DNA from 4 places in the Paenibacillus sp. YAF4_2 genome. Region 1 is predicted to be linked to each of the others. Evidence: riboswitches for the same ligand, from Rfam matches in the RefSeq annotation. Region 1 holds a riboswitch; each other region holds the start of a gene.
The links. Region 1 has a riboswitch for ZMP and ZTP ahead of AB4Y93_RS17245 (DJ-1/PfpI family protein). Riboswitches for the same ligand answer to the same signal wherever they lie in the genome.

Region 1 (6,004 bases):
CAATCACGAATATGAGATCCATATAGAAATCGTACAGCATCCGTCTTCTCTGCTCGACCTCGGTTAGACCATTGAACCCGTATCCAGCGTAAAAAGCGTTCGACCACTCCTGCGTAAGCCGGCCAAAATAATATTCACATAACGGATCGCCCCAGAATGCCCGCTCGAAATCGATAAGGCCGGAGATAGCTCCATCCTTCACAAATATATTACCATCCCACAAATCCCAATGGACTAAGCAGGCTTCCTTTACATCCGTAAGAAGTCCACTTGCCCGAGCGATCTCCTTCTCGATCTCCTCATACGATACAGGTAAAGCGACATTGGCGTCCTTCCCATCAGCTAACACATCCTCCAGCATGCCACCGAACACTTCCGCCCAACTATCACTTCTCCGCCCATCAGGTTGAAGCGAGCCAAAAAAGCTGTTCCTATAGTCATTGATCGTCCGGCTATAGCCGCCAAGCTGGCGTATGATAACCTCCCGCTCTTCCGGTGTAAGGGAGTCTCTTATTTGATTTAATGCGGTTCCTTCTACAAATTCCATAAAGAAATACTCCGCCTGGATCAGCTCACAAGTTGAATCATACGTATAAATTCGAGGGATCGGCAGAGCTGGATTGGCAGCGACAAGCCTCATCGACTCTACCTCTGTCTTCATAATGTTTTTCTCATAGCGCATCATTAGTTTATCCTTGGAAGGGGCAATCTTCAGAACGGTCTTCCGGCCATCCTCCAGCATGATGGAGTAAGCCATATTAGCCCAGCCGTCCGTAAGCTCACTTGCCGAGCGAAAGCCCTGTCCAAATGTCTCATGTACCATCTTTCCGATCTCTTGGTTGCTAAGCCTGTACTTATTCGCATTTTCCATATCTGCACAACTGCCTCCGGTCCATGGAATTGGTATTACCGGTGAACCTTGTATACGCCCGCTTTGCTCAAGCGGCGAATCAATTGCACTTCTTCCCCTGTTAATGCTGGAATATCGGCGGCCGCAATATTTTGAAGAAGCTGTTCACGGGAGCTGGCTCCCGGAATCGCCACCGCTACAGCCGGATGGCTAAGCGAGTAGCGGATTGCAAGCTGCGAAAGACTTCTCTCTGTGCTCGTCAACTGCTGCAGCTGCTCACGGAGATGAAGCAGCTCGTCCAGCTCATAATCTGGCACAGCTTTGGACGGCTGTCTATTCGCCGCTAGAGCACCACTCGCAACTGGCCCTCGCGCAATGACACTAATCCCCTTCTCCTCCAAGAGCGGTAGAACCGACTCTTCTGCACGTCGGTCTACGATACTATAAGGATTCATCACGCTGACCATAGAGGAGCGAGCAGCATATTCCCGAATCACATTTGGACGAATCGACGATATGCCATATTCCCGAATAATGCCCTCCTGTTTTAACTGCTCGAACGCTTCGATCGTCTCCTCGATCGGATCCTCAATCGTTCCGCCATGCAGCTGGTACAGATCAATATAGTCTGTGCCTAGTCTGCGAAGGCTTTCTTTTACGGCCGATAAAATATATTGTTTCGACGGATCCCATGCCCATCCTTCTTGACCAGGAATTCTCCGGTTGCCAACCTTCGTCGCTAGCACAACCTGATCACGCCGTCCACGGATCGCTTTGCCTACCAGCTCTTCATTAAGCCCGCTGTCATACAGATCTGAGGTATCCAGCAGGTTAACACCCCGCTCCAATGCTTCATGAATAAGAGCTGTTGCCTTCTGTTCATCGGTTCCAAGCGACATGCATCCTAGACCAATTTCTCCAACGAGCAGCTTTGAGCTGCCTAACTGATTTTGTTTCATTCTGATCTCACTCCTTTATTGTAAAGCTGCAAACCCTAAGGTGTGCAGCCTTCAAGACTATACTTGCAGCTTAAGATTATTTACTTTCTTCTTTATCTTCCAGCAGCCATATCCTAACAAGGTAAACAGTCCAAGATAGAGGATCATCAGCGGAATACCTATCGTCCAGAGCCCCTCTGTAAAGAAAGTATTCAGATTAACCATGTTCAAAATCATGATAAAGAGATTAACGAACAACATAGCGCTTATAACTCCCAGCAGCCTTTTATAGAGCATAATTAAAGATTCACGGTCTGTATATAGCTGAGGCTCTTCACCCGGCTGCCACTCCCTTCGGAAGTAATGCCAGGTCAATCCGAATGAACTGACATATTCCCAGCCCGCATCTTGATATAAATCAAGATACTCCTGAAATTTCCCGTTTTCCCGAGACTGTCCGGTCTGATAATCCATCCTATACGTATACCGAACCGATTCATCACGCACGAAAGAGCTGCTTATGAGTCCGCCTTTTTTAAAATGTAATCCTTGGCTCGACAACTCATTCATCCATTGCTCTCCCTTCTCATAATTCCAGGCCATAATCAGCCGATGACGCTTTTCCAGCTTTTCACTCAACAGCCTCACCCCTTCTTCGTAATCAGAGCCTGACGCCCTACGTCCAGAAGCTCTTCCAGCCTTGCGACTTCCGCAGACACAACCTGCCTGCCATTCTCCGTAATGGCATACATCTTACGCCGGGTATCCGTTCCCTCAGGCACAGGATAAAGTTCAATTAACCCTTTATTGAGCAAGGTATTGAGCGCCGTGTATAAAGTGCCGGCACCAATCTTGACCCGTCCGTTACTCATTTTCTCGGTATCCTGCATAATCCCATATCCATGCGAAGGCTCCGTATATAGAACAATTAAGATATAATAAAAAGCTTCCGTCAGCGGCAGCATCTCTTTCACATCGTTCAGTCTTTTTCTCTCCCCTCTAATATATCGACACGCGATACATCTTATGGCTATATATTACAACTCGATATATCGGGTGTCAATATAGTTTTGGAACATTTTTCTTTTTATATGCAAAACAGGGCATGTTGGAATATCCAACATGCCCTGTGAATTGACGTTTTAATGAATGGGAATATAGACTGTCATACTAATATTCTCAGGTGTAGAATACATCACATCTGTTACCTCAAAGTCCGGCCCTTCTCCACGCTCATAATTGCTGTTAGGCAGCCATGTACCGTAAATATACTTCCAAGTATTTTGCCCAAGTTCAGGCATGCTGCTGTTACGGAATGCTGCGTATTTCCCTGCTGGAAGCTCCAGGCAGTCAAAGCCCTCCTCCACTTCTGCAAATGCTGTGACCTCCTCGCCAATAAGGAAGGAAAAAGCACCATCCTCACGGAAGGAGTGGGAAATACCATAGGCAAAGGCCGGCCGGGCTTTGTTTGGGATACGCATAAAATATTCATTGCTGCCAAAATGCCCGTAAAACCTCGGAATCTCCTCAAAATATAATTCGTTATTCAAATTCGTTGCGTAGTTATACCCGATAATACGAATGGTAGGAAGCTCGACTATGTCCGGTTTGTACATATTCAGCCCTCCTCGAATATTGGCTGTTAGAGCAATGAAGTCGATTGGATGCTGGGAAGCAAGTGGTTGCTGCTGTTTACGATACTTAGCTGGAGTTACGCCGAAATAACTACTGAAAGCACGGGTGAATGCCTCCTGCGAGCCGTATTGATAAGACACAGCGATGTCTAGTACCGTTTTTCTGGTAACCAGAAGCTCCGCAGCAGCGACGCTTAATCTTCTCTTCCGAATGTATTCCTGAACCGTAAATCCAGAAATAGCGTGAAAGATCCTTTGAAAATGATAGACCGAAAACCCCGCTTCCTTGGCAATGGCCTCTAAGCTAAGAGGCTCCTGCAGCTGTTCTTCCATAAAAATGATGGCTTGTTGGACTCTCGTATAATGTTCCATTTGAATTCAGTTACCCAGCTCCTTCGTTTACATTTGCAGTTATCTTATCATTGAGGTAGCTCGCTATATTTGATCAGGAATGCTTTCTTGGCGTCCAATCATATTCCATCAACCTCGCTGTCTTTAGGGCCCGCTCTTCGCTATGAAGCTTGCTGATTACATATAAGGACATATCTATACCGGCAGATACACCCGCAGACATAATAATCTTGCCGTTATCTACATACTTAACGTTGTCAATAATTTCCGCCGATTCAGGCGCAATCTGTCTTAATTCCTCAATAGCAAGATGATAGGTGGTCAGCTTTAGCCCTTCCAATTCAACAGCTTTAGCTAAAAGCAGCGCTCCCGTACATACAGACAATATGAGCTCAGCTTCATCCGCACAGCTGTGGATCCAGTCCGTTAGTACTCTGTTGTTCAATTCTTGCCGAACACCACGGCCGCCGGGGATGAGCATAATATCTGGCTTCGGGCAATCATGGATGGTGTACGCTGGATTCACGCTGAGATTACCTAATGCTGTGATAGGATGGTTATGCTCGGCTACCGTATAGACATGGAAATCCTGTCCGAAATTACTGCCCGTAATAAACACTTCGTACGGTCCGGTAAAATCCAATATCTCTACATTGTCGTAGATCAGAATCGCTACATTCCTCTTCTTCTGCACCTGTTCCATATCCTCATCCTCCTAAAAATAAAAAAGTACTCATTCTCGTAAAAGTAACGAGAACAAATACTTTGCCCAGGCGTACGGCTGATGACATATGTGCTCCCTCGTGGTTATCCACGTTTACGCCAGTCGCACATACCAGATATTTACTTATTATACTATTCCGAACATCGGCCGGAAGCAAGAGTGAATTTGAAACAATTAAAGGCAGGATATCGTCTATTAATCCGGGATGTTTTGTAAGTCTAGTATTCATTGAAGGAAGTGTAGCCATGAAGCTAAAGAGATGGCATAAAATAATCGCTGGGCTGCTGCTGTTACTCCTTATTGCCGTGGTACTAGAATACAAGGGGATCATCTGGCATAACAGCTTGTTCGCGGCCAAATATGATGTAAGAGGAATCGATGTCTCTCACTATCAGGGGGAAATTAATTGGAAGAAGGTCGCTGACAGCGGAAAGTGGCAATTTATCTATATCAAAGCAACCGAAGGAAAAGATATGACCGATAGCCATTTCATTGCTAATTGGGAGCAGGCTAAGAGCAATGGCATGCTCATTGGTGCCTATCATTTTTTCACCACTCAAAGTACCGGTTCTCAGCAAGCTGCACATTTTATTGAAGAGGTTCCTAATGAGGCCGCCAACCTTCCCCCAGTCATCGATATTGAGATCAGTCTGGATAAAGATGTTCCACTCATTCAAGGTGAGCTAACCACCCTAGCGGATCAACTGGAGCAGCATTACAAGCAAAAGCCCATTCTGTATGTCACCTACGATACTTTTAACACCTACATAGCAGGAAGCTTCGACGGCTATGAGATCTGGATCAGAGATATTGTGAAGCATCCATCCCTGAAGGACGACCGGGCTTGGATCTTCTGGCAATTTAATAATCGTGGCAGAATCTCCGGTATCGATGCCTATGTGGATATTAACGTATTCCATGGGGATGAAAGGGCTTTTGCTGCGAAGTTCAAGAAATAAGATAAGAAGGCTGTCCCAACTGGCCCTCTCTAAAACGATAAGACCCTCGCAGGGTCTTATCGTTACTAATTTCAGGCAGCAATCATCCAATAAGACCCCCGTAGGGTCTTATCGCATCTCCGAACGCTCATGAAAGCTTAGTTCCCTTCACATATTTAGCAAATAAGACCCTCTCAGGGTCTTATCGTTACTAATTTCAGGCAGCAATCACCCAATAAGACCCTCGTAGGGTCTTATTGCATCTCCGAACGCTCAAAGAAGCTTAGTTCCCTCCCCATATTTAGCAAATAAGACCCTCTCAGGGTCTTATCGTTACTAATTTCACACAGCAATCACCCAATAAGACCCCCGTAGGGTCTAATTGGACCGCAGCTAGTCTTACAGGATAGTCCCCATTAAGACAACCGTTTTTTATATTTACTTTTGAATTTTAAAAGTAAACTTCCACTCGGCGGTGTTCCCGGAATACCTGCCGCGATTTTCTGTAACGACTACTTTCAAATTTTTATTTATCGTTTTGGTTATGGAGGAAGCTTTAATGGCAGTAT
Region 2 (6,004 bases), on a different contig from region 1:
ACAGACAATGTAGGTGTAACTGGCTATGATATCTATCAAGGTACGACGCTTATTGGTTCCACGACAGGAGCAACAACTTACCAAGCAACAGCTCTGACAGCTTCAACAGCTTATAGCTTTACGGTTAAAGCGAAGGATGCTGCAGGCAATACCTCTGCAGCTAGCAGTGCGCTGAACGTAACAACGAATGCGATGGCAGACACTACAGCACCAATAACGCCAATGGGATTAACATCGCCATCGAAAACATCAACAACCGTTAACTTGTCTTGGACAGCATCGACAGACAATGTAGGGGTAACCGGCTATGATATCTACAGAGGTACGACACTGGCTGGGTCCACAACAGGTGCAACATCCTACCAAGTAACAGGCCTTACGGCAAATACAGCGTACAGCTTCACTGTTAAAGCGAAGGACGCGGCAGGAAACGTCTCAGCAGCAAGCACTGCACTGAACGTCACTACTGATGCTGCTTCGGGAGGCAGCAACCTGCTGACAAACGCCGGCTTCGAGACGGACAATGGCAGCAATCGTCCAGCCTCATGGACATACGAGCAGGATTATTACGTATCCCGTAATACATCAACTTATCGTTCGGGCTACGCGTCTATTCGGATCAACGGCGATACGGGTCCTTGGTTCGGCTGGTATCAGGATGTGAATGCAACGGCAGGCACATCCTATACCTTTGACGGGTATGTGAATATCACGTCCAACACGGGCAGCACACTGCAGTTCAAAGTGCAATTCCTTGATGCATCGGGCAATGTATTAGCGGACAATACAGTTTCAACTTACAGCGGAACAACAACTTCCGGCTTCGAGAATGTGCATGGTACGTATACAGCACCGGCCAATACGGCTAAGGTTCGCGTCTATACGTATTTCAAAGACATGCGCGGCACGTTCTTCTTCGACGATTATTCGTTGACGAGCAACTAAATAGGTGGTTAGAAGGAAGAAGCGGTCCCGTTGTGGGGCTGCTTTTTTATATACGATCAGATTAGCATAACTATAATTATTTTTTATTCTCTATGATCTGGCTATAAATGGTAAGATGGTAATAAAGTGTTATTACAAGAGGAGAGTAAGTCTAATGGACAATACAATAGATCTAAATTTAATAGAAGTAGACATCGTTTCTTTACAAGCAGCTATGGAGACAGGTGCGTTATCGTCGGAATCTTGCGTTCGCTGGTATTTGGACCGCATCGAGCAGTTAAATCCGATGCTGAAAGCGGTTCTAGAAGTTAACCCGGATGCAATAGAGGTAGCGAGGGCGCTAGACGTTGAGCGGGAGAAACAGGGAACCCGTGGACCACTACACGGCATCCCGATCTTGCTTAAAGACAATATCGATACAGGTGACCGTATGCATACCAGTGCAGGTTCGGTCGCTCTTGCGGAACATTACGCTCCGAAAGATTCGGGTGTAGCAGCACAACTAAGAGCTGCGGGAGCCGTGTTCCTTGGGAAGGCAAACATGACGGAATGGGCAAATTATATGTCCTATATGATGTGGGCAGGGTATAGCTCTAGGGGAGGCCTGACGCTGAATCCATATGGTCCTGGTGAGTTGTTCGTGGGTGGCTCAAGTTCTGGATCTGGTGCAGCAGTTGCCGCGAATTTGTGCGCCGCTTCTATCGGAACAGAGACCTCTGGTTCAATTATCAACCCATCCTCACAAAACAACATTGTTGGTATAAAGCCGACAATTGGGCTTGTAAGTCGAACAGGTATTATCCCGATTACGCAAAGTCAAGATTCAGCTGGTCCAATGACACGGTCGGTCAGGGATGCTGCAATCTTACTCGGAGCCATGACGGAGGTTGATTCAGAAGATGCTGCCATGCAAGATAGCAGGCGAATAGCGTATAAGGATTATACCCCTTTCTTGGATGCAAAAGGTTTGGAAGGCGCGAGAATTGGCATTCCGCGTTTCTATTATCAAGGACTGGACGATGCTAGGGCCGAGATTATTGAGCGAGCGATCGCCTTGTTCAAGGAACGTGGTGCTATCGTGATCGACCCGGTGACATTACCTTGCGAAAGTGCAAAGTGGGACTGGGATATCATGCAGTTCGAGTTCAAAAAAGGGTTGAATGATTATTTAGCTAACGCTGGACCCGGCGCATCTGTACGAACATTAGATGAACTTATCGCCTATAACGAAGCAAATAGCGATATCGCGTTGAAATATGGTCAAGGCACACTGATTTTCTCGAATAGGACAAGTGGTACATTGTCAGAACCGGAGTACTTCGAGAGTTTAAGACTTAACCACGAGTTCTCAAGGGATCAAGGTATTGATCACGCGATAAGGGAATATCAGCTGGACGCACTACTTTTTCTGGGTAATGAGGAAGGGCTCGATTTGTCTGCACGCGCAGGATATCCTGCCATTACCGTGCCGGGCGGGTACGCAGAAACAGGCATCATAGCCGCAGGTGGCTACACTACAAAAGGACCGCAAGGTATCACATTCGTCGGAACCGCCTATAGTGAGCCTGTGCTTTTCCGATTAGCCTATGCCTACGAACAAGCGAGTAAATACCGTTATGCACCGGCTGATCCGATAACTAATTGATTGATTTATCTGGAAGTACTTAGTATGATGTGAAGTAATTTAAAACTTGTATGTGACTGGCGAACATGGAGATCCATGAGGAAGCATATAAGCTACGGCCGTACGCCTGGGCAGAGGTAAGGGGATTATCCCCTTACCTCTTTATGTTTACCCGAGAGGAGCAAGCGAAGTGAAAACAGCACAAACCGAATTATTTGATAAACCATATCCCGGCAGGACGCTTATAGCGGGGATGACTCCTTCTGGAACACATTATGTACAGGTGTATTGGATTATGGGCAGAAGCGCGAACAGTCGTAACCGTGTTTTTGAACGAGAGGGAAGCAGCGTCAAGAACCGAGCATTTGATCCCGCACAAATGGAAGATCCATCACTCATTATTTATTACCCTGTTCGTCATTGGAGGAACATTCATATTGTCTCGAATGGTGATCAAACGGATACGATCTATGAGGGGCTGCAGCATAATCGGACCTTCGAACAATCGTTAGTGCTCAGAGAGTTTGAGCCAGATGCGCCTCATTTTACCCCAAGAATTTCAGCTGTGATAAACACAGATCTTAAACAGTACGCTTTGTCGATATTAAAAACACATGATAATGACCCCTCCGTTTGCTTACGACATAGTTATTCATACAATAATTTCAAAAGAGGCATTGGTCACTGCATTCACACCTACAACGGTGAGCAGGATGGTGTACTAAAACCATTCGAAGGGGAACCTTTCGAGGTGCCATTATTCGATTCTATTAATGAGATAGCAGACTATTACTGGGAACGTATTAATAAGGAAAACAAAATCTCGTTATTGGTAAAGTTTATTGATGTTACCAATCAAGATATTCAATTTCAGTTTCGAAATAAGCTTTCATGAGTAGGAGATGGCAGATGAAGAAAAAGGAAATTAGAGATTTAATCTATGTAAGCAAAAGTCAGCGTGAGGCGAATTGTTTTTATTCTTTTGGGATTGAATTCTATGAATTTATGAATGGGGTATCGAATAGACCGGAGAATCTTATTTTACTGAAGCATGATTTTCATAACGAAAACTGGAATCAGCATTCCAGATTTGATTATGTGATGAAGGAAGAAATTAATGAACTGATTGAAGATGACGTTTATCGCTATGGAGATTTTGTTTGGGTGGACTTCTCGAAAGAAGAGGATTTAGATACATTAAGCAGCAATGACATTGCGGAGTTATTATTTTTCAGTCACCTTGCCAGACCACTTACTCGGATACCTAAAATTAGATTTGCCTATCATGCACATGATGATGGCTGGTTTAACAAGCTTTATGTGACCGACTTACAAGATTACGAGATTCTATTAGCCAATGTAATTCCTTTGAAACTTCGTAAGATAACGGGAAGAAAAATAAATGATATCCCTAAGGATGTTGCATCGGCGCTGTTGGAAATCACAAATGAGGGGTTATTCATTGATTTATCAAGGGCTATAAAGAGCAGGGCTGAGTTGAAAATACCTATAACGACGATCGGTCATTTCACAAATATGGATAAGGTTTATGATTTTAGGGAAGAGGTTAGGAATTACAAGCTCTGGTTAGTCTACTCACAGAAATTATGGAAGCTATAAAGGAAGATTAAGTTGAACTTTTTTTAATCCATTACGTCTAATTTTTATAAAGGAATTTGTGGAAAGTATTGGATTATTGGGAAAGGAGAGTAGTAAGGTGAGAATGTATACAGATGCTAGAGGCGAAGCCTACGAGCAGCTCATTGATTTGGCAATACGTAATTCGGAATGTTTTGTACTGGGGGAAAAGATTCCTGCTAATATCGCTGAGTGTAGGTACATAAAGGTATTAGAGGCGTTGGAGCCGTATCTGATGAAAACGATCGTTATCCAAAACGGAAATATGGACGAAGTAATACGAATAAAAAATAGTTATAAAAGTCATGCCTTTTATTCTGCGGGAACTTATTATTTCTATAGATGCTGTGAAGGAAGCGGGAACCTGCTCAAGCAATTAGCAAACCGTCTTTCGGATTGGATTTATCCTAACCTGCCGGAGAACTTGTGTTTCTTGAAAGATGGCGGGGGAGATTACCTCTATTCGGTTGTGCATGAAGATATGTATGGTTTGGATGTAACGGAGCAAGAAGCAATCGAATTGATGGAACGAATGACAGGACTCTTTTTGAAAATAGAGGCTCATAAGGATCTGAATCGATTGCTGGATGATGCCATTAAGCATCAGACTGATAAGCTGTATATCTGTGGATATAGACTATCAGAGCTGCCTGAGAGAATTCGGGAGCTTACAGAGCTGCGTGAACTGGAGATTTTTGAACAGGATCTTTATCGTCTGCCAGAAGGGCTGTTCGACTTAAGTAAGCTTGAGCATTTGAGAATTCTGAGTGCTGATTTGGAGAGTATTCCCGCTTCTATAGCCAAGCTGAAGAACCTGAGACAGCTTTCCATCCAATGTGCAAGCTCGGATCGGCCGACTCCCGGCTATCAGGCGAAGCCTAAGGAAGAGATCGGCATAAACCACATTCCACCGGAGATTGGTCAGCTGGAACAACTGGAACAGCTTACGATTCAATACACGTCGATCCATGAGCTGCCGCTTGAACTAGCGAAGCTGGAGAGCCTGCAAGTCTTGGACATTGGAATGAGCTTGATCAAGAAGAAGCCGGATTTCCTAAAGGGAATGAAGCAGCTGAAATACATTAATGTGTCTCAGGATTTGTTTGGAGAACTGATAGAATCAGAATGAAGGTAATTACACTCTAATTTTCTTTGACTCTGGAGGGGGAGTTCTTGAAAAAGATACTATTCGTCTATACTATTGTTACTTTTCTATTCTTAGTCGCTTGTTCACAAGAAGAGTATAACAACAGCAGCAGTATCATCTTTAACTCCGAGAGTGGTCAATGGAAGGCCACAATTCAGAACGATGAAATTATGCGAGATGGGAAGAGATATTTTAATATTATTTACCAGTATAAGGGTGACTTAAAGGACCTTGATGAAGTGCAGAGAATCACGTTTGCACAAGGTACAGAATTCGGAACACAAGTCATAAACGTATATGACCCATCCTACAAAGAAAAATTAATGGCCGTAGGCAACTACCAGGAAGAATACGAAGATCAATACGGGATTATTATTGATCATATTCAAAAGCGAGAATCGAAAGATTTTATTATAGAGTATGGTTTGATGGAAGCAGAGAAGGGTTATACAACATTATCATCCATAAAAAAGAATGGAATCTTGATCATTATTAAATGGCAAACTCAAGGGGAAGAGTACGAAGATCATTTAAAGTAATGTAGTTACAATGTCTCAAAAGAGGTTTCATAAAGATCGCGCTACTGCGCGGTCTTTTTTTAATTCCACATCTAACTTCAGGCGATGTAAATCTAGCATGAAAAAGTGACT
Region 3 (6,004 bases), on a different contig from region 1:
ATATCCTCCTTTTTCGCGAAATAAATCATAATTTCCTCGAGACTCGGCAGGGCTGTATTAACTTCGGAAGATGGATTAAAGTCTTTAGAGTGGATTAAGCCTGTAAAGCCAAATGAATTTTTCTTATAGGAAATCAACTGATCTTTCACTTGATCCAGCTGACTTTCTTTTCCGTTTACCAGGCGATAGGATTCAATAAATTCATCCTTCTCAGCACTTTTGATAATCTGTCCGTTTGCGATAAAGGTAATATAATCTGCGCATTTCTCCAAGTCAGACGTAATGTGAGTCGAGAATAGAATGCTGACTTCACCATCTACAATGAGCTCTTGGAAAATCTCCAGCAGATTATCTCTTGCGACCGGATCAAGTCCACTTGTTGGTTCGTCGAGGATAAGAAGCTTCGCCCCGTGAGATAAGGCTAAAGCCAAGTTGTACTTCACTTTCATCCCCGTCGACAATTCAGCAATTTTTTTGTTTTCATCCAATTTGAATCTTCTCAGGTAGTTGTAGTAGGTTTCATCATTCCAATTCTTATAAAACTTCTTAATCACATCGGTCAAGGTTTTGATTTTGCTGCGAGTATAAAAATCGATATCGCCAAATGCATATCCGATTTCTTGTTTTAGCTCGATTTCGTGTTCGGCAATATTCTTGCCCAATATAAAAATCTCTCCGCTATCGATATGAAGCATATTTAAGATCGATTTGATTGTCGTTGTTTTACCTGCGCCATTGGCACCGATAAAACCCATGATATAACCCTGTTCTAGTTGGAACGAAACATTTTTTAGCTGGAAATTTGGATAAGCTTTATTTAAATTTCGAATGTCTAATGCCAGCATAACGTACCTCCTCAATAAATTGTGTATGTTGTATATGCACAATATATCACGTGAAGACTTTGGAGTCAATGTCTCAAGTGAAATGGTTTCAAAAAAATGGAAACTTTATCAACATCATGTGCGTCTAACTGTTTGAAGACATATGGATGAAGAAAAGGTGTAAATGATGAAGCTTAAAATGACACTGATCCTCACATTATTAGCCTTATTTACAGCGTGTACTAATCAGGGTGAGAGGAACGCGGGCAGCAATTTTTCGGAAGCAGTAGACTTTAGTAAAGAAGACCGTTCGGTTAGAGCCATTGCTGTGAGTCAAGACGGCAAAATCATTATTAAGCCTGAAAGTCAGGAAAGCTCAGAAGCTCCAGGGGCTCCAAGCTGTTATGGACTAGAGACTGACCTCAAGTGGACAGGGGACTATGAAGTATTATGGGAGCCAATATCCGGAAAGGGCTCTAGCAAAATCATGAGTTTTCCAGACGAGTTCGAGATCATACAACCAAATGACAAAGCTGTTCAGATGGAGAAGATCACGATAGGTGATACGGATCTGTTTGCTTATTTTCCGAGTTATACGGATTGTCATGCACTTGAAACTTATTTATTCGGAGTGAAAGATGGGGAAGCTTTCCCGATAACCATAGCAATGAATCCGGAAGAGCAGCCCCTAACTCATATCGGTAAACATCCGAATTATCCTCTTCAGGTAACGAGTGGTGATCTAGAGATCATTGGCGGCGAAGGTGGAGGGCGTGAATTTGTGGATGTGTATCATTTCAGTTACGATTCGGAGAAGCATGCATTGATTCTGCAAAAGACCGATCAAGTAAATGGAAATGATCTGAGGAATGAACTCTTGAAACCACAAAATGACATAGTTCCTTACAAGGGTGTTAGAAAACATGCATGAAAAAGATGAGACACGGCCTATCGAGGAAAAAACAGAATCTACGGTAACTTCATTTAATGATGTCACCGATCACTATCAGAAGATAATGGGCGTTCCTACCCAAAGAGCAGATTTAAACAGTATGCCAAAGGTTCTGCGTTGGTTTGCGTATTTCTTCTACACCGTCTTGATCCTAGGTGCTTTGTTATTCCTCATATCCTGGTTGATTCAATAATGAAAGGAGCAAACATGAAACACTTCATTATCACAGGGACTTCTAGAGGAATTGGGGAAGCTATCGCTTATCAACTGCGTTCATCAGGTCATTTTCTACATTGTATCTCTCGAGAGAGGAATACAACTCTAATAAGCAATAGCGAGAATATGGCTTATTATGAGTTCGATCTGGGTCAAACCGATGCGATTGAAACCCTAATGGAGAGGATATTCAGTCAAATTGATCAGTCCCAAGTAGAAGGGCTTTATCTCATCAACAACGCTTCGATGATCGTGCCAGTGGCCCCAATAGATGCAGCAGATATCAGTGAAATAACACGTAATATACAGGTGAATCTGATCGCTCCAATTCTTCTAACCTCTCTTTTTATTAAATATACAAGGGAATTAGCTGCTGAGAAGAGGGTTCTTAATATCTCTTCTGCATCTGCAAAAAATCTTCATCCAGGGATGAGTTTGTACTCTGCGGCTAAGGCTGGATTAGATGTTTTCACCCAATGTGTGGCGCTTGAACAAAATAACTCAAATGCTCCAGTTAAGATTGTATCCATCTGGCCAGGTATGATTGACACCAGCTTGCAAAGTGAAGCTAGAAGCATGGATCGAGCTATGCTCCCGACAGTAGAGTTGTTTAATCAAGTCATGGAATCAGGAATGCTAACTACACCTGAAGAAACGGCGAAACAGATCGTTGCATTTTTGTTTAAAGAAGATATAGAGCATGGAGAAGTTGTCGACATCTACGATTATTCAACATGACATAAGAATTACAGCTAGCTATTGAATTACGGAATAGTTTCTGGCAAAATGAAATCAAACGTTCAGTATGTGTAACTGGCGAGACGTGGAGTACCACGGTGGAGCACATACTTCATATGGCCGTTCGCCTGGGCAGAGGTAAGGAGATTTCTCCTTGCCTCTTTCTGTTTTTTTATAACAAGTGGAGAGGATGACAGCTAATGAATTCAAGTCCATTATTGCTTGACGGAAACCGGGTTGCCACAGATATTAAGAACCAATTAGTTAATCGTGTATCTAAGCTCAGTGAGAGAGGTATCGTTCCGTGTCTGGCAACGATCCTTGTAGGTGATGATCCCTCCTCAGCAACGTACGTGCGGATGAAAGGGAATGCATGCTCAAGGATCGGTATCCGATCTATTCGGATCGAACTTCCTGAAGAAACAACTACGGAACAATTGATACAAGCAATCAAGCAGCTAAATGATGATCAATCCGTTCATGGCATACTTTTGCAGCATCCAGTTCCACATCAGATCGACGAGCGAGCGGCGTTTGAAGCTATTTCTATAGACAAAGATGTAGACGGAGTAACAATGCAAGGCTTTGCTCAAAATGCGTTTGGTATTGCAGCATTCCCTTCCTGTACACCAGCAGCAATTATGGAAATTCTGGCATACTACGAGCTGCCTGTGGCAGGCAAGCATGCCGTCGTAATCGGCCGAAGCCCCATTTTAGGAAAACCAGTCTCAGCTATGCTTTTAAACAAAGATGCTACAGTAACAACATGCCATTCCAGAACGACAGACTTGGAACAACATGTCCGATCTGCGGACATTGTTGTAGCTGCCGTAGGTAAGCCTAAATTTGTTCAAGGGGATTGGGTCAAGCCTGGTGCAGTTGTATTGGATGCCGGTTATAATCCAGGTAACGTGGGGGATGTTGACTTTGAGGCATGTACACCTCATGTATCTGCTATCACACCAGTTCCTGCTGGAGTAGGGCCAGTGACCATCGCCATGTTGTTGAAGCATACTGTTGAGGCTGCGGAGAGAAGCAAACGGTTATAAACTCCAAAGGGCTATACCTTTAGTCATTAAACTGACGATGGTATAGCTCTTTTTTTTCGAATATCACTTGGACGGAGCCGCGATAAGGCCCTCGCAGGGTCTTATGATCACTAAATTCACAAAACTACCACTGCTTAAGACCCTCGTGGGGTCTTATAGAACCTTCGAGTGGACAGGGCAGCTTGTTATTTCACCAATATTAAGAAAATAAGACCCTCACAGGGTCTTATGATTATTAGTTTCGCATAATGAGCACAGTATAAGACCCCAGCAGGGTCTTATTGGACGAAACTTGTTTTGCCAAGATAGACTTTGATGCGCCACAATTGTTTTAGTAATTGAATGATATGGTAGAATTTCCTAATAAGCGAATGTCTTGAGAGGAGCTTGCTTATAATGCGGTTGACTATATGTTTGTTCTTTATTTTACTCGTTATATCTGGGTGTACTAATAGAAGTCAAAATACAGTGACTGAGATCAAATCTGAAACAACTTCCGAGCAGACACAAAAAACGAAAGAAAACAAAATCACTTTGACCCCAATTGATGTGTTTGCAGGGGATGCGGGGAAATTCAAGCCTTTCCTTGGTACAATGTCAGGGGCTTTCAAATTATCCTATGAAGGAAGTAAGCCAAACGTATGGTTGGATCTGGACGTTTGGGAGAGTGGAAAGAAGGCAGCGACGAAGGGTTCGATAGGTCAATTGTTTTACAGTACGGAGGAGAATCCGAGCAGCGGTGAAGTCGAAGTTATTATGTCGGTTGAAACGGTACCCATTGAGGGAAATGATAATATAAGACTGATTAAAGTGGCTGCAGGTTCAGGACTTTATACGACGACGATCCCTTGGAATAAAAAGCTGACTTTGCAGGGATTGCTTCAGAATAATGAGGAGCAATCGTTTACTTACGATCAGTCTATTTATGCCTTTGGAGTACAGGCTACTAGTGCAAACAGCATGATAACAGCAGAACCTACGGCTGAATCGTTAAGTAAGGCGGAGTGGGCTCTCGTATTTACGGTACGGTTTGAGAAGGAATAGGAACTCCCTTCAGCAAGTTCACGGTTTATCAGAATCTTTGAAGTACCCCATCAATTACTCCCTATAATGCCGCTATTGGCTAGATGGTATGATGAATTAAATCATCAAGGGAGTGAATTGAGTTGGTCATGTACACTGTCGCGCAGCTTGAGAAACTAGTTAAGGCAATACCAGATAAGCTCATAGCATGGCCTGAAGTAAAGATGCTAACTCCGCGTGCCATCGGAAAGTGGTCTAACCTTCAAATTCTTGGTCATCTCTGTGATTCGGCTATTAATAATCTGACAAGAATAATTCAAGCTCAGTCCGCTTCAGAGCCCTTCGTCATAAACCCGTACAATCAAGATAAATGGGTAGAAGCGCAGCGGTATACGGATGCTTCTGTAGAAGAAATCGTCACCCTATGGGAAAGTTTAAATGGTGCGATGTTACGAGTCATTACGGCAATGCCAGAGGATCTGATTAAGTCAAAAGAAATCAGGCTTACAAGTGGAGAACAGCACACTCTGGAATGGCTCTTTAACGATTATTTGGAGCATATGAAGCATCACCTGCATCAAATCTCCCCAGAACTATTGGAAGACTAGACAATCAATAAATATTCAAGAAGCTGCAGCTACTAGCCGCAGCTTTTTTGGTTTTCTAACAGTTAATCTGACATGGAAATTTGGTTGATGTGCACCATGCACAAATGAATCTCTACTTTTTAGTGACTAAACTATATTTCGTGTCAGCAATATTGACGTATAACTAACAATGACCTATATTTTCTCTAAGCTTTCGAAAGATAGGGTTCGGCAAATAGGGGAGGGTCTCGTATGAAGAAGCTCATAATGGTTGTTGCGGCAGTTCTGCTTGTCTTCACTGCTGCATGCTCAAAGGAAACGACGAACACCAATTCAGCAGAAACGGGAGCAACAGATTCGAAAAAGCTGCGTGTAGCATTCGTTTACCTAGGTGTACCAGGTGATGGGGGTTGGACATACGAGCATGATCAAGGACGTAAGATGATGGAAAAAGAACTTGGCATTACCGCAACGACAGTAGAGAACGTTCCTGAAGGAGCGGACGCCGAACGCGTATTTGAAGAGCTTGCTGAAAAGAATGATATTATTTTTGGCACTAGCTTTGGTTATATGGATGCCATGTATGCTGTGGCACAGAAGCATCCCAATGTGAAG
Region 4 (6,004 bases), on a different contig from region 1:
CGGGCCTCCAGCCCGAGGTGCGCGACTTTGAGCCGCGCCTCGCGCTGGATGGCGGGACGGACGGGCTGGATCCGTACCGCCGCATGGTGGAGCAGCTGCCGGCACTTGTGCAGCTGCCTCGTATTGTTGCCTTTGAGCTTGGCATGGGCCAGGCTCACGACGTCGCTGCGCTGCTGCGGAATGTCGGCGAATGGGATGATATCCGCATTATTACCGACTATGGCGGCATCGAACGCCATGTCATCGCCATTCGTACAAGCGGGGATTAGGTCAGCCCGCTTATTACTCAAACACGCTGCCCCTCGTCACATTGACAAGGGCAACGTGTTTTTTTGTTTGGTTTTCGGTCATTGCTCTGACCCACCTTTGACCGTTGTAGCAAATAAGACCCTCCGAAGGTCTTATTGCACCCGTTCGGTCTTATATGACAACCAATAAGACCCTGATAGGGTCTTATTCTGCCTTATATCCTGAATATCCGCCTGAATCTCTGGCCATTGTTGAAAATAAGACCCCCAGAGGGCTTTATTGCACCGGTTTGCTCTTGAATTAGCTCCAATAAGACCCTGCGAGGGTCTTATCTCCTCGAAACTAACCTCGCCGTAGCCAGAATCGCCACCCCACCATGCCATCACCGCAAAGTTAAGATCCCACGGGACCTTTAAAAGCCAAACTAGCTACTCATTTCACAAAGTTAAGGTCCCTCAGGGACCTTAACTCGCCCGCATCCCCCTGTGCATTCCCGCTCCTCCCATTCATGAAAACAAACTCTATCATTTTCATTTTCTCTACTAGGTTTATAGAGTGGGATTCACGGACATAATGACGGATAGATACGTTCCGGAACGCAAGCTGAGGCACTGACGGGTGCCATCGAGAGGAGCTTGTGTCATATGTCCCGCACTAATTCCCTATTTTATTTCCGTAAATCTTATGGTTTGTTGGTTATCGTATTATTTGTTCTGGTGATGAGCTGGGAGCAGCAACGTACAGATGCAGCAGTAGTAGATACTATTATTCCGCAAGAATCCATTCGTCTGCGTATTCTGGCAAATTCGGATGCACCTGCTGATCAAGCGGTGAAACGTGTTGTTCGTGATGCTGTTGTTAAGGCGATGGATAACTGGGTGACAGGTCCGCAAACAATTGAAGAAGCGCGCCAAACGGTGCATGATCATATGGGTGAAATTGAGGAGATTGTTGCAGATGTGCTGGCAAGCCGCGGGTTTGATTATTCGTATCATGCTGAGCTTGGCATGGTTCCGTTCCCTACCAAAATGTACAGCAATGAAGTATATCCTGCAGGTAACTATGAAGCTCTTCTGATTACACTTGGTGAAGGCCAAGGTCAGAACTGGTGGTGTGTATTGTTCCCGCCGCTTTGCTTCATCGACGCAGCAACAGGTGAAGCTGCAGCCGCTGATCCGGATGCTGACGCTGTGAAAGCAGGGACTGTCCAAACCGCATCAGCTGATCATAACCAAGACAGCAACGGGAAAGTTGAAAAAGCAGCTGACAGCAAAGCCGAAGTTTCTGCTCAGCAAGCAAAGGATGACCAAGGCCAAGGTAAAGCGCCTGAAGCAAAGTTTTTCCTGTGGGAAATGATTCAACAGTTCATCCACTGGCTGAAAAGCCTGTTCTCCTAGTCAGCAAAATGGCGGCCCTCCACTCAAGTATGCAAGTGCTGATGGAGGGCTGCTGCTCTGCAATTTAGAAGGCATATGCTATAATGGGGGCAGTAGATGAACTTTAATAGCAGGGATTGAAGGATAGAGATGACGACAACAAAGGTTTGGCAGGTAATGGGCCGGAGTAATCCGGAGATACTCGCCGAGCAATTAGCGGAAGCGGCGGCTCTTCTGCGCGAAGGCGAATTGGTTGCTTTTCCGACGGAAACGGTATACGGCCTTGGGGCCGATGCACGTAATTCCAAGGCAGTAGAGGCCATCTTCAAAGCGAAGGGACGCCCTTCGGATAATCCACTTATCGTGCATATTGCCGACGAACGGCAGCTCGATGAGCTGGTACTCCCATATCCAGAGCTTGCCGGAAGCCTGATGAAGCAGCTGTGGCCCGGGCCTTTGACGCTTGTTCTGCCGGTGCGTCCTGAAGCGGTGTCACCTCTTGTAACAGCAGGGCTTTCTACTGTTGGTGTACGAATGCCGGATCATCCGGCCGCGCTTGCGCTCATACAGCAGTCCGACTGTCCAGTTGCCGCACCAAGTGCCAATCGTTCGGGCCGCCCAAGTCCTACACTCGCAGAGCATGTGCTGGAGGATCTCGGTGGTAAAATAAGCGGAGTTGTAGATGGCGGAGCGACGGGGGTTGGACTGGAGTCAACAGTGATTGAGCTGCCGGATTCGAATACGATTCGTATCCTTCGTCCAGGCGGCATTACCGCAGAACAACTGCAGAGCGCTGCTCCGGAAGCAGTCATTGATGCTCCAGCTTCAACCAAGTCTGAAGTAACCGAAGCGCCGCGGTCGCCAGGTATGAAATATACGCATTATGCTCCGCAGGGTGATCTTGTGATCGTTCAGGGGGATCCAGCTAAGGCAGTACGTTACATTCAGCAGCAGCTAAATGAAGTAAGAACATCGCAACTCAAGACAGGTGTCCTTACTTTCGATGAAAGAACGGCTGCCTTTGATGCGGATCTCGTGTTGACTTACGGAAGCGAGCAGCGTTTGGAACAGGCGGCGCACCGGCTTTATGCCGCACTTCGCCAGTTTGATGCCGAAGGCGTGCAGCGTATTTGGGCGGAAGGCTGCTCTGAGGAAGGGATAGGCCTTGCTCTTATGAACCGTCTAGCGAAAGCTGCCGGGCATCAAATCGTCCGGTTATAGAGTAGTATGTTTGTCCCCTTGTCCGCATATCTTGGTTAAAGAATGGATGTGGACATGGGGGCGATAGCGTGACAGATGCAACTTTACATGCCGGACAATTCGCGACACTGCTCATAATGGCGGTTGCGCTAGGCATGGATGCATTTTCGTTAGGGATTGGAATTGGACTTAAAGGTATTCGTCTTCGTGATGTGCTGCGGCTAAGTGCGATCATTGCACTGTTCCATGTCATCATGCCGCTGGCAGGGATGTACGCCGGGCATTTCGTCAGTGGTCTGCTTGGCGATGTGGCTACAATGGCGGCAGGAGTTTTGTTGCTGCTTTTGGGCGGGCATATGATTTATAGTGCGCTTAGGGGAGAAGCTGTTCAATCGATCGACTACCGTTCCTCGATTGGAACGTTTTTATTCGCGTTTAGCGTTAGTATCGATTCCTTTTCTGTTGGTGTAACACTTGGTATGTTTGCGGCAGATATCGTGCTGACTGTACTGCTGTTTGGTTTTTTTGGCGGATTAATGTCCGTGTGTGGCCTCCTGCTTGGGCGCAGGGTGAGCCAAAACCTCGGTGGGTATGGCGAAGCGCTTGGCGGGGCGATCTTATTGATATTTGGATTGTTATTTATACTATAAAAATGAGACAGATTAGCGGCACAGAAAGGGGAATGCAGCATGACACGCATCTTGTTTGTTTGTACCGGCAATACATGCCGATCCCCGATGGCAGAAGCTATGCTGAGAGCAATGGCAAAGCAGCAGGGCATTCCGCTTGAGGTTCGTTCTGCGGGGGTGTCAACAATTGACGGACTGCCGATCTCGGCCCATGCGGCTACAACGCTGCGAGGCAAAGCAGTAGAGCCTCAGGGTTCTTCACGGGCGCTTAGCGGTGAGATTGTCGCTTGGTCTGACCTGATTCTGACCATGACATCGGGGCATAAACGAAATCTGATTAACTGGTTTCCTGAGGCGGTGGATAAAGCCTATACGCTGAAGGAATATGTCAATCAAGATACGGATGTACAGGCGGATATTGAGGAGCTTGAGCGTCTGTTTACTGAGATGCATATGAAGCAGGTGTTGGGCCAGCAGCTGTCTACTGCAGAGCGGACACGGCTCCTTGAGCTTGAACGCCGTATTCCTAGCTTCGATATTGCCGATCCTTTCGGTGGTACACTCAGCATGTATGAAAGCTGTGCTTCAGAGATTGAAGAGAGCCTGAAAACCCTGCTGAGGATGCTCAAAAAGGGATGAAATTCCATGCTGAAATTAGGCTGAAATTAGCCATTTAAGCGATTGATTTCTAACGATGAATCGGCTATCATGGAGGTAACAAAGACGGTTTCCGATGTAACTGGCGACGGAAGTGGGTAACCACGGTGGAGCATCGGAACATACGGCCGGTCGCCTGGGCAAAGAGCAGCATGCTATTAAGCATGTCATGCTCTTTTTTTCGTCTTTTCTGCGGAATTTAGGTATAATAAGTCCGTATGATTCGACAAACAGATACTTATTTTGCTAAGGATGCTGCAAAATAACAGGAGGGTTTACGTTGAAAATTGCAATTGGTGCAGATCATGCGGGTTACCGGTTGAAAGATGAAATCGTTCCGTTCCTTTTATCGCAAGGACATGAGATTGAAGATTTGGGCTGTGACTGCAATCAATCTGTGGATTATCCCGATTATGCACTGCCGGTAGCGGATAAAGTAGCAAGTGGTCAGGCTGACCGCGGCATTCTTATTTGCGGTACAGGCATTGGAATGTCGATTGCGGCTAATAAAGTGCCAGGTATCCGATGCGCTTTGGTGCATGACATGTTCTCGGCGCAGGCAACTCGCGAGCATAATGATACGAATGTACTTGCTATGGGCGAACGCATTATCGGCCCAGGCCTTGCACAGGAAATTGTCCGCATCTGGCTGGAAACGCCATTCTCCAATGGTGACCGTCATGCAGGACGTGTTCAGAAAGTGAAGCAAATCGAGCAGCAATATACTGTACATCCTTAAGATCGAAACGATATAGAAGGAGCGGTGCAGCATGAGCAATCACGAGGAATTAGCTTCAATTGCAAGTGATGTGGAGACGATTGTTCGGGAACTTGCTTCAGCCGGAGGGCTGAAGGCCGGACAACTGCTTGTTATCGGCACCAGTACAAGTGAAGTACTGGGCCACCGTATCGGTACATCCGGAACGCTGGCGACAGCCGCACAGATCTATGCGGGAGTTGAAGCGGTTCGGAGCGAGATTGGATTTTACCCTGTATATCAATGCTGTGAGCATTTGAATCGGGCACTTGTTCTATCTCGTGAGGCCGCAGACAAATTTGGTCTGGACGAGGTTGCGGCGATACCTGTTCGGAAAGCGGGCGGCTCGATGGCAGCCTATGCTTACCGACAATTGCCGGAAGCCTGCCTGGTTGAAACGGTGCAAGCACATGCCGGAATCGATATCGGTGACACCTTCATCGGCATGCATCTCCGCCGGGTTGCCGTGCCAGTCCGACCTTCGATCAGGTCGATTGGTGCAGCTCATGTGACGATGGCTTTTACAAGGCCTAAGCTCATTGGCGGAGCCCGTGCAGTGTACACTTTGGAAGACAGCGGCCTGGCGCCAGAGCAGACGTCAGGATCATGCGATTAAAATATTAGGAGGCTTTTCACAATGACAATGGAAAACTTACGTAACCAAGATCCTGAAGTATTAAAGGCAATGGGCCTTGAACTGCAGCGCCAACGCGATAACATCGAGCTGATCGCATCCGAGAACATCGTTAGCGAAGCGGTTATCGAAGCATTGGGTTCAGTACTGACGAATAAATATGCAGAAGGCTACCCAGGCAAACGTTTCTACGGCGGCTGCGAGCATGTTGACATTGTGGAAGATATCGCACGTGATCGTGCAAAAGAAATTTTCGGTGCTGAGCATGCGAACGTACAACCACACTCCGGCGCACAAGCAAACATGGCTGTATACCTGGCTGTTCTGAAGCCTGGTGATACGGTTCTTGGTATGAACCTGGCACATGGCGGCCACTTGACACACGGCAGCCCGGTTAACGCTTCCGGTCTTCTTTATAACTTTGTCGCTTATGGCGTTGACGAAGAAACATTCACAATCAACTATGATGAAGTACGTAAAGCGGCATTCAAACACCGTCCTC

Region 2: it holds a riboswitch for ZMP and ZTP, as region 1 does, so the genes downstream of both, AB4Y93_RS01915 (IMP cyclohydrolase) here and AB4Y93_RS17245 (DJ-1/PfpI family protein) in region 1, are expected to answer to the same signal.
Region 3: it holds a riboswitch for ZMP and ZTP, as region 1 does, so the genes downstream of both, AB4Y93_RS01690 (bifunctional 5,10-methylenetetrahydrofolate dehydrogenase/5,10-methenyltetrahydrofolate cyclohydrolase) here and AB4Y93_RS17245 (DJ-1/PfpI family protein) in region 1, are expected to answer to the same signal.
Region 4: it holds a riboswitch for ZMP and ZTP, as region 1 does, so the genes downstream of both, rpiB (ribose 5-phosphate isomerase B) here and AB4Y93_RS17245 (DJ-1/PfpI family protein) in region 1, are expected to answer to the same signal.

The regions. Positions count from the first base shown of each region.
Region 1 covers NZ_JBFRCT010000007.1:52,028-58,031, reverse strand. The annotation lists gene AB4Y93_RS17270 (phosphotransferase family protein) at 1-871, opposite strand, end outside; gene AB4Y93_RS17265 (aldo/keto reductase) at 907-1,809, opposite strand; gene AB4Y93_RS17260 (DUF2812 domain-containing protein) at 1,867-2,427, opposite strand; gene AB4Y93_RS17255 (PadR family transcriptional regulator) at 2,433-2,753, opposite strand; gene AB4Y93_RS17250 (AraC family transcriptional regulator) at 2,931-3,794, opposite strand; gene AB4Y93_RS17245 (DJ-1/PfpI family protein) at 3,868-4,476, opposite strand; ZMP/ZTP riboswitch at 4,534-4,613, opposite strand; gene AB4Y93_RS17240 (glycoside hydrolase family 25 protein) at 4,743-5,456, shown strand; gene AB4Y93_RS17235 (hypothetical protein) at 5,874-6,004, opposite strand, start outside.
Region 2 covers NZ_JBFRCT010000001.1:393,025-399,028, forward strand. The annotation lists partial or broken gene AB4Y93_RS01905 (fibronectin type III domain-containing protein) at 1-489, shown strand, start outside; gene AB4Y93_RS01910 (amidase family protein) at 1,100-2,590, shown strand; ZMP/ZTP riboswitch at 2,633-2,709, shown strand; gene AB4Y93_RS01915 (IMP cyclohydrolase) at 2,760-3,464, shown strand; gene AB4Y93_RS01920 (peptide ABC transporter permease) at 3,479-4,189, shown strand; gene AB4Y93_RS01925 (leucine-rich repeat domain-containing protein) at 4,287-5,336, shown strand; gene AB4Y93_RS01930 (hypothetical protein) at 5,381-5,893, shown strand.
Region 3 covers NZ_JBFRCT010000001.1:344,617-350,620, forward strand. The annotation lists gene AB4Y93_RS01670 (ABC transporter ATP-binding protein) at 1-845, opposite strand, end outside; gene AB4Y93_RS01675 (hypothetical protein) at 1,009-1,755, shown strand; gene AB4Y93_RS01680 (hypothetical protein) at 1,748-1,969, shown strand; gene AB4Y93_RS01685 ((S)-benzoin forming benzil reductase) at 1,984-2,730, shown strand; ZMP/ZTP riboswitch at 2,792-2,871, shown strand; gene AB4Y93_RS01690 (bifunctional 5,10-methylenetetrahydrofolate dehydrogenase/5,10-methenyltetrahydrofolate cyclohydrolase) at 2,931-3,779, shown strand; gene AB4Y93_RS01695 (hypothetical protein) at 4,248-4,823, shown strand; gene AB4Y93_RS01700 (DinB family protein) at 4,952-5,410, shown strand; gene AB4Y93_RS01705 (BMP family ABC transporter substrate-binding protein) at 5,642-6,004, shown strand, end outside.
Region 4 covers NZ_JBFRCT010000011.1:134,532-140,535, reverse strand. The annotation lists gene prmC (peptide chain release factor N(5)-glutamine methyltransferase) at 1-269, shown strand, start outside; gene spoIIR (stage II sporulation protein R) at 894-1,646, shown strand; gene AB4Y93_RS23780 (L-threonylcarbamoyladenylate synthase) at 1,776-2,846, shown strand; gene AB4Y93_RS23775 (manganese efflux pump MntP) at 2,963-3,475, shown strand; gene AB4Y93_RS23770 (low molecular weight protein arginine phosphatase) at 3,515-4,093, shown strand; ZMP/ZTP riboswitch at 4,180-4,260, shown strand; gene rpiB (ribose 5-phosphate isomerase B) at 4,392-4,850, shown strand; gene AB4Y93_RS23760 (TIGR01440 family protein) at 4,882-5,484, shown strand; gene glyA (serine hydroxymethyltransferase) at 5,512-6,004, shown strand, end outside.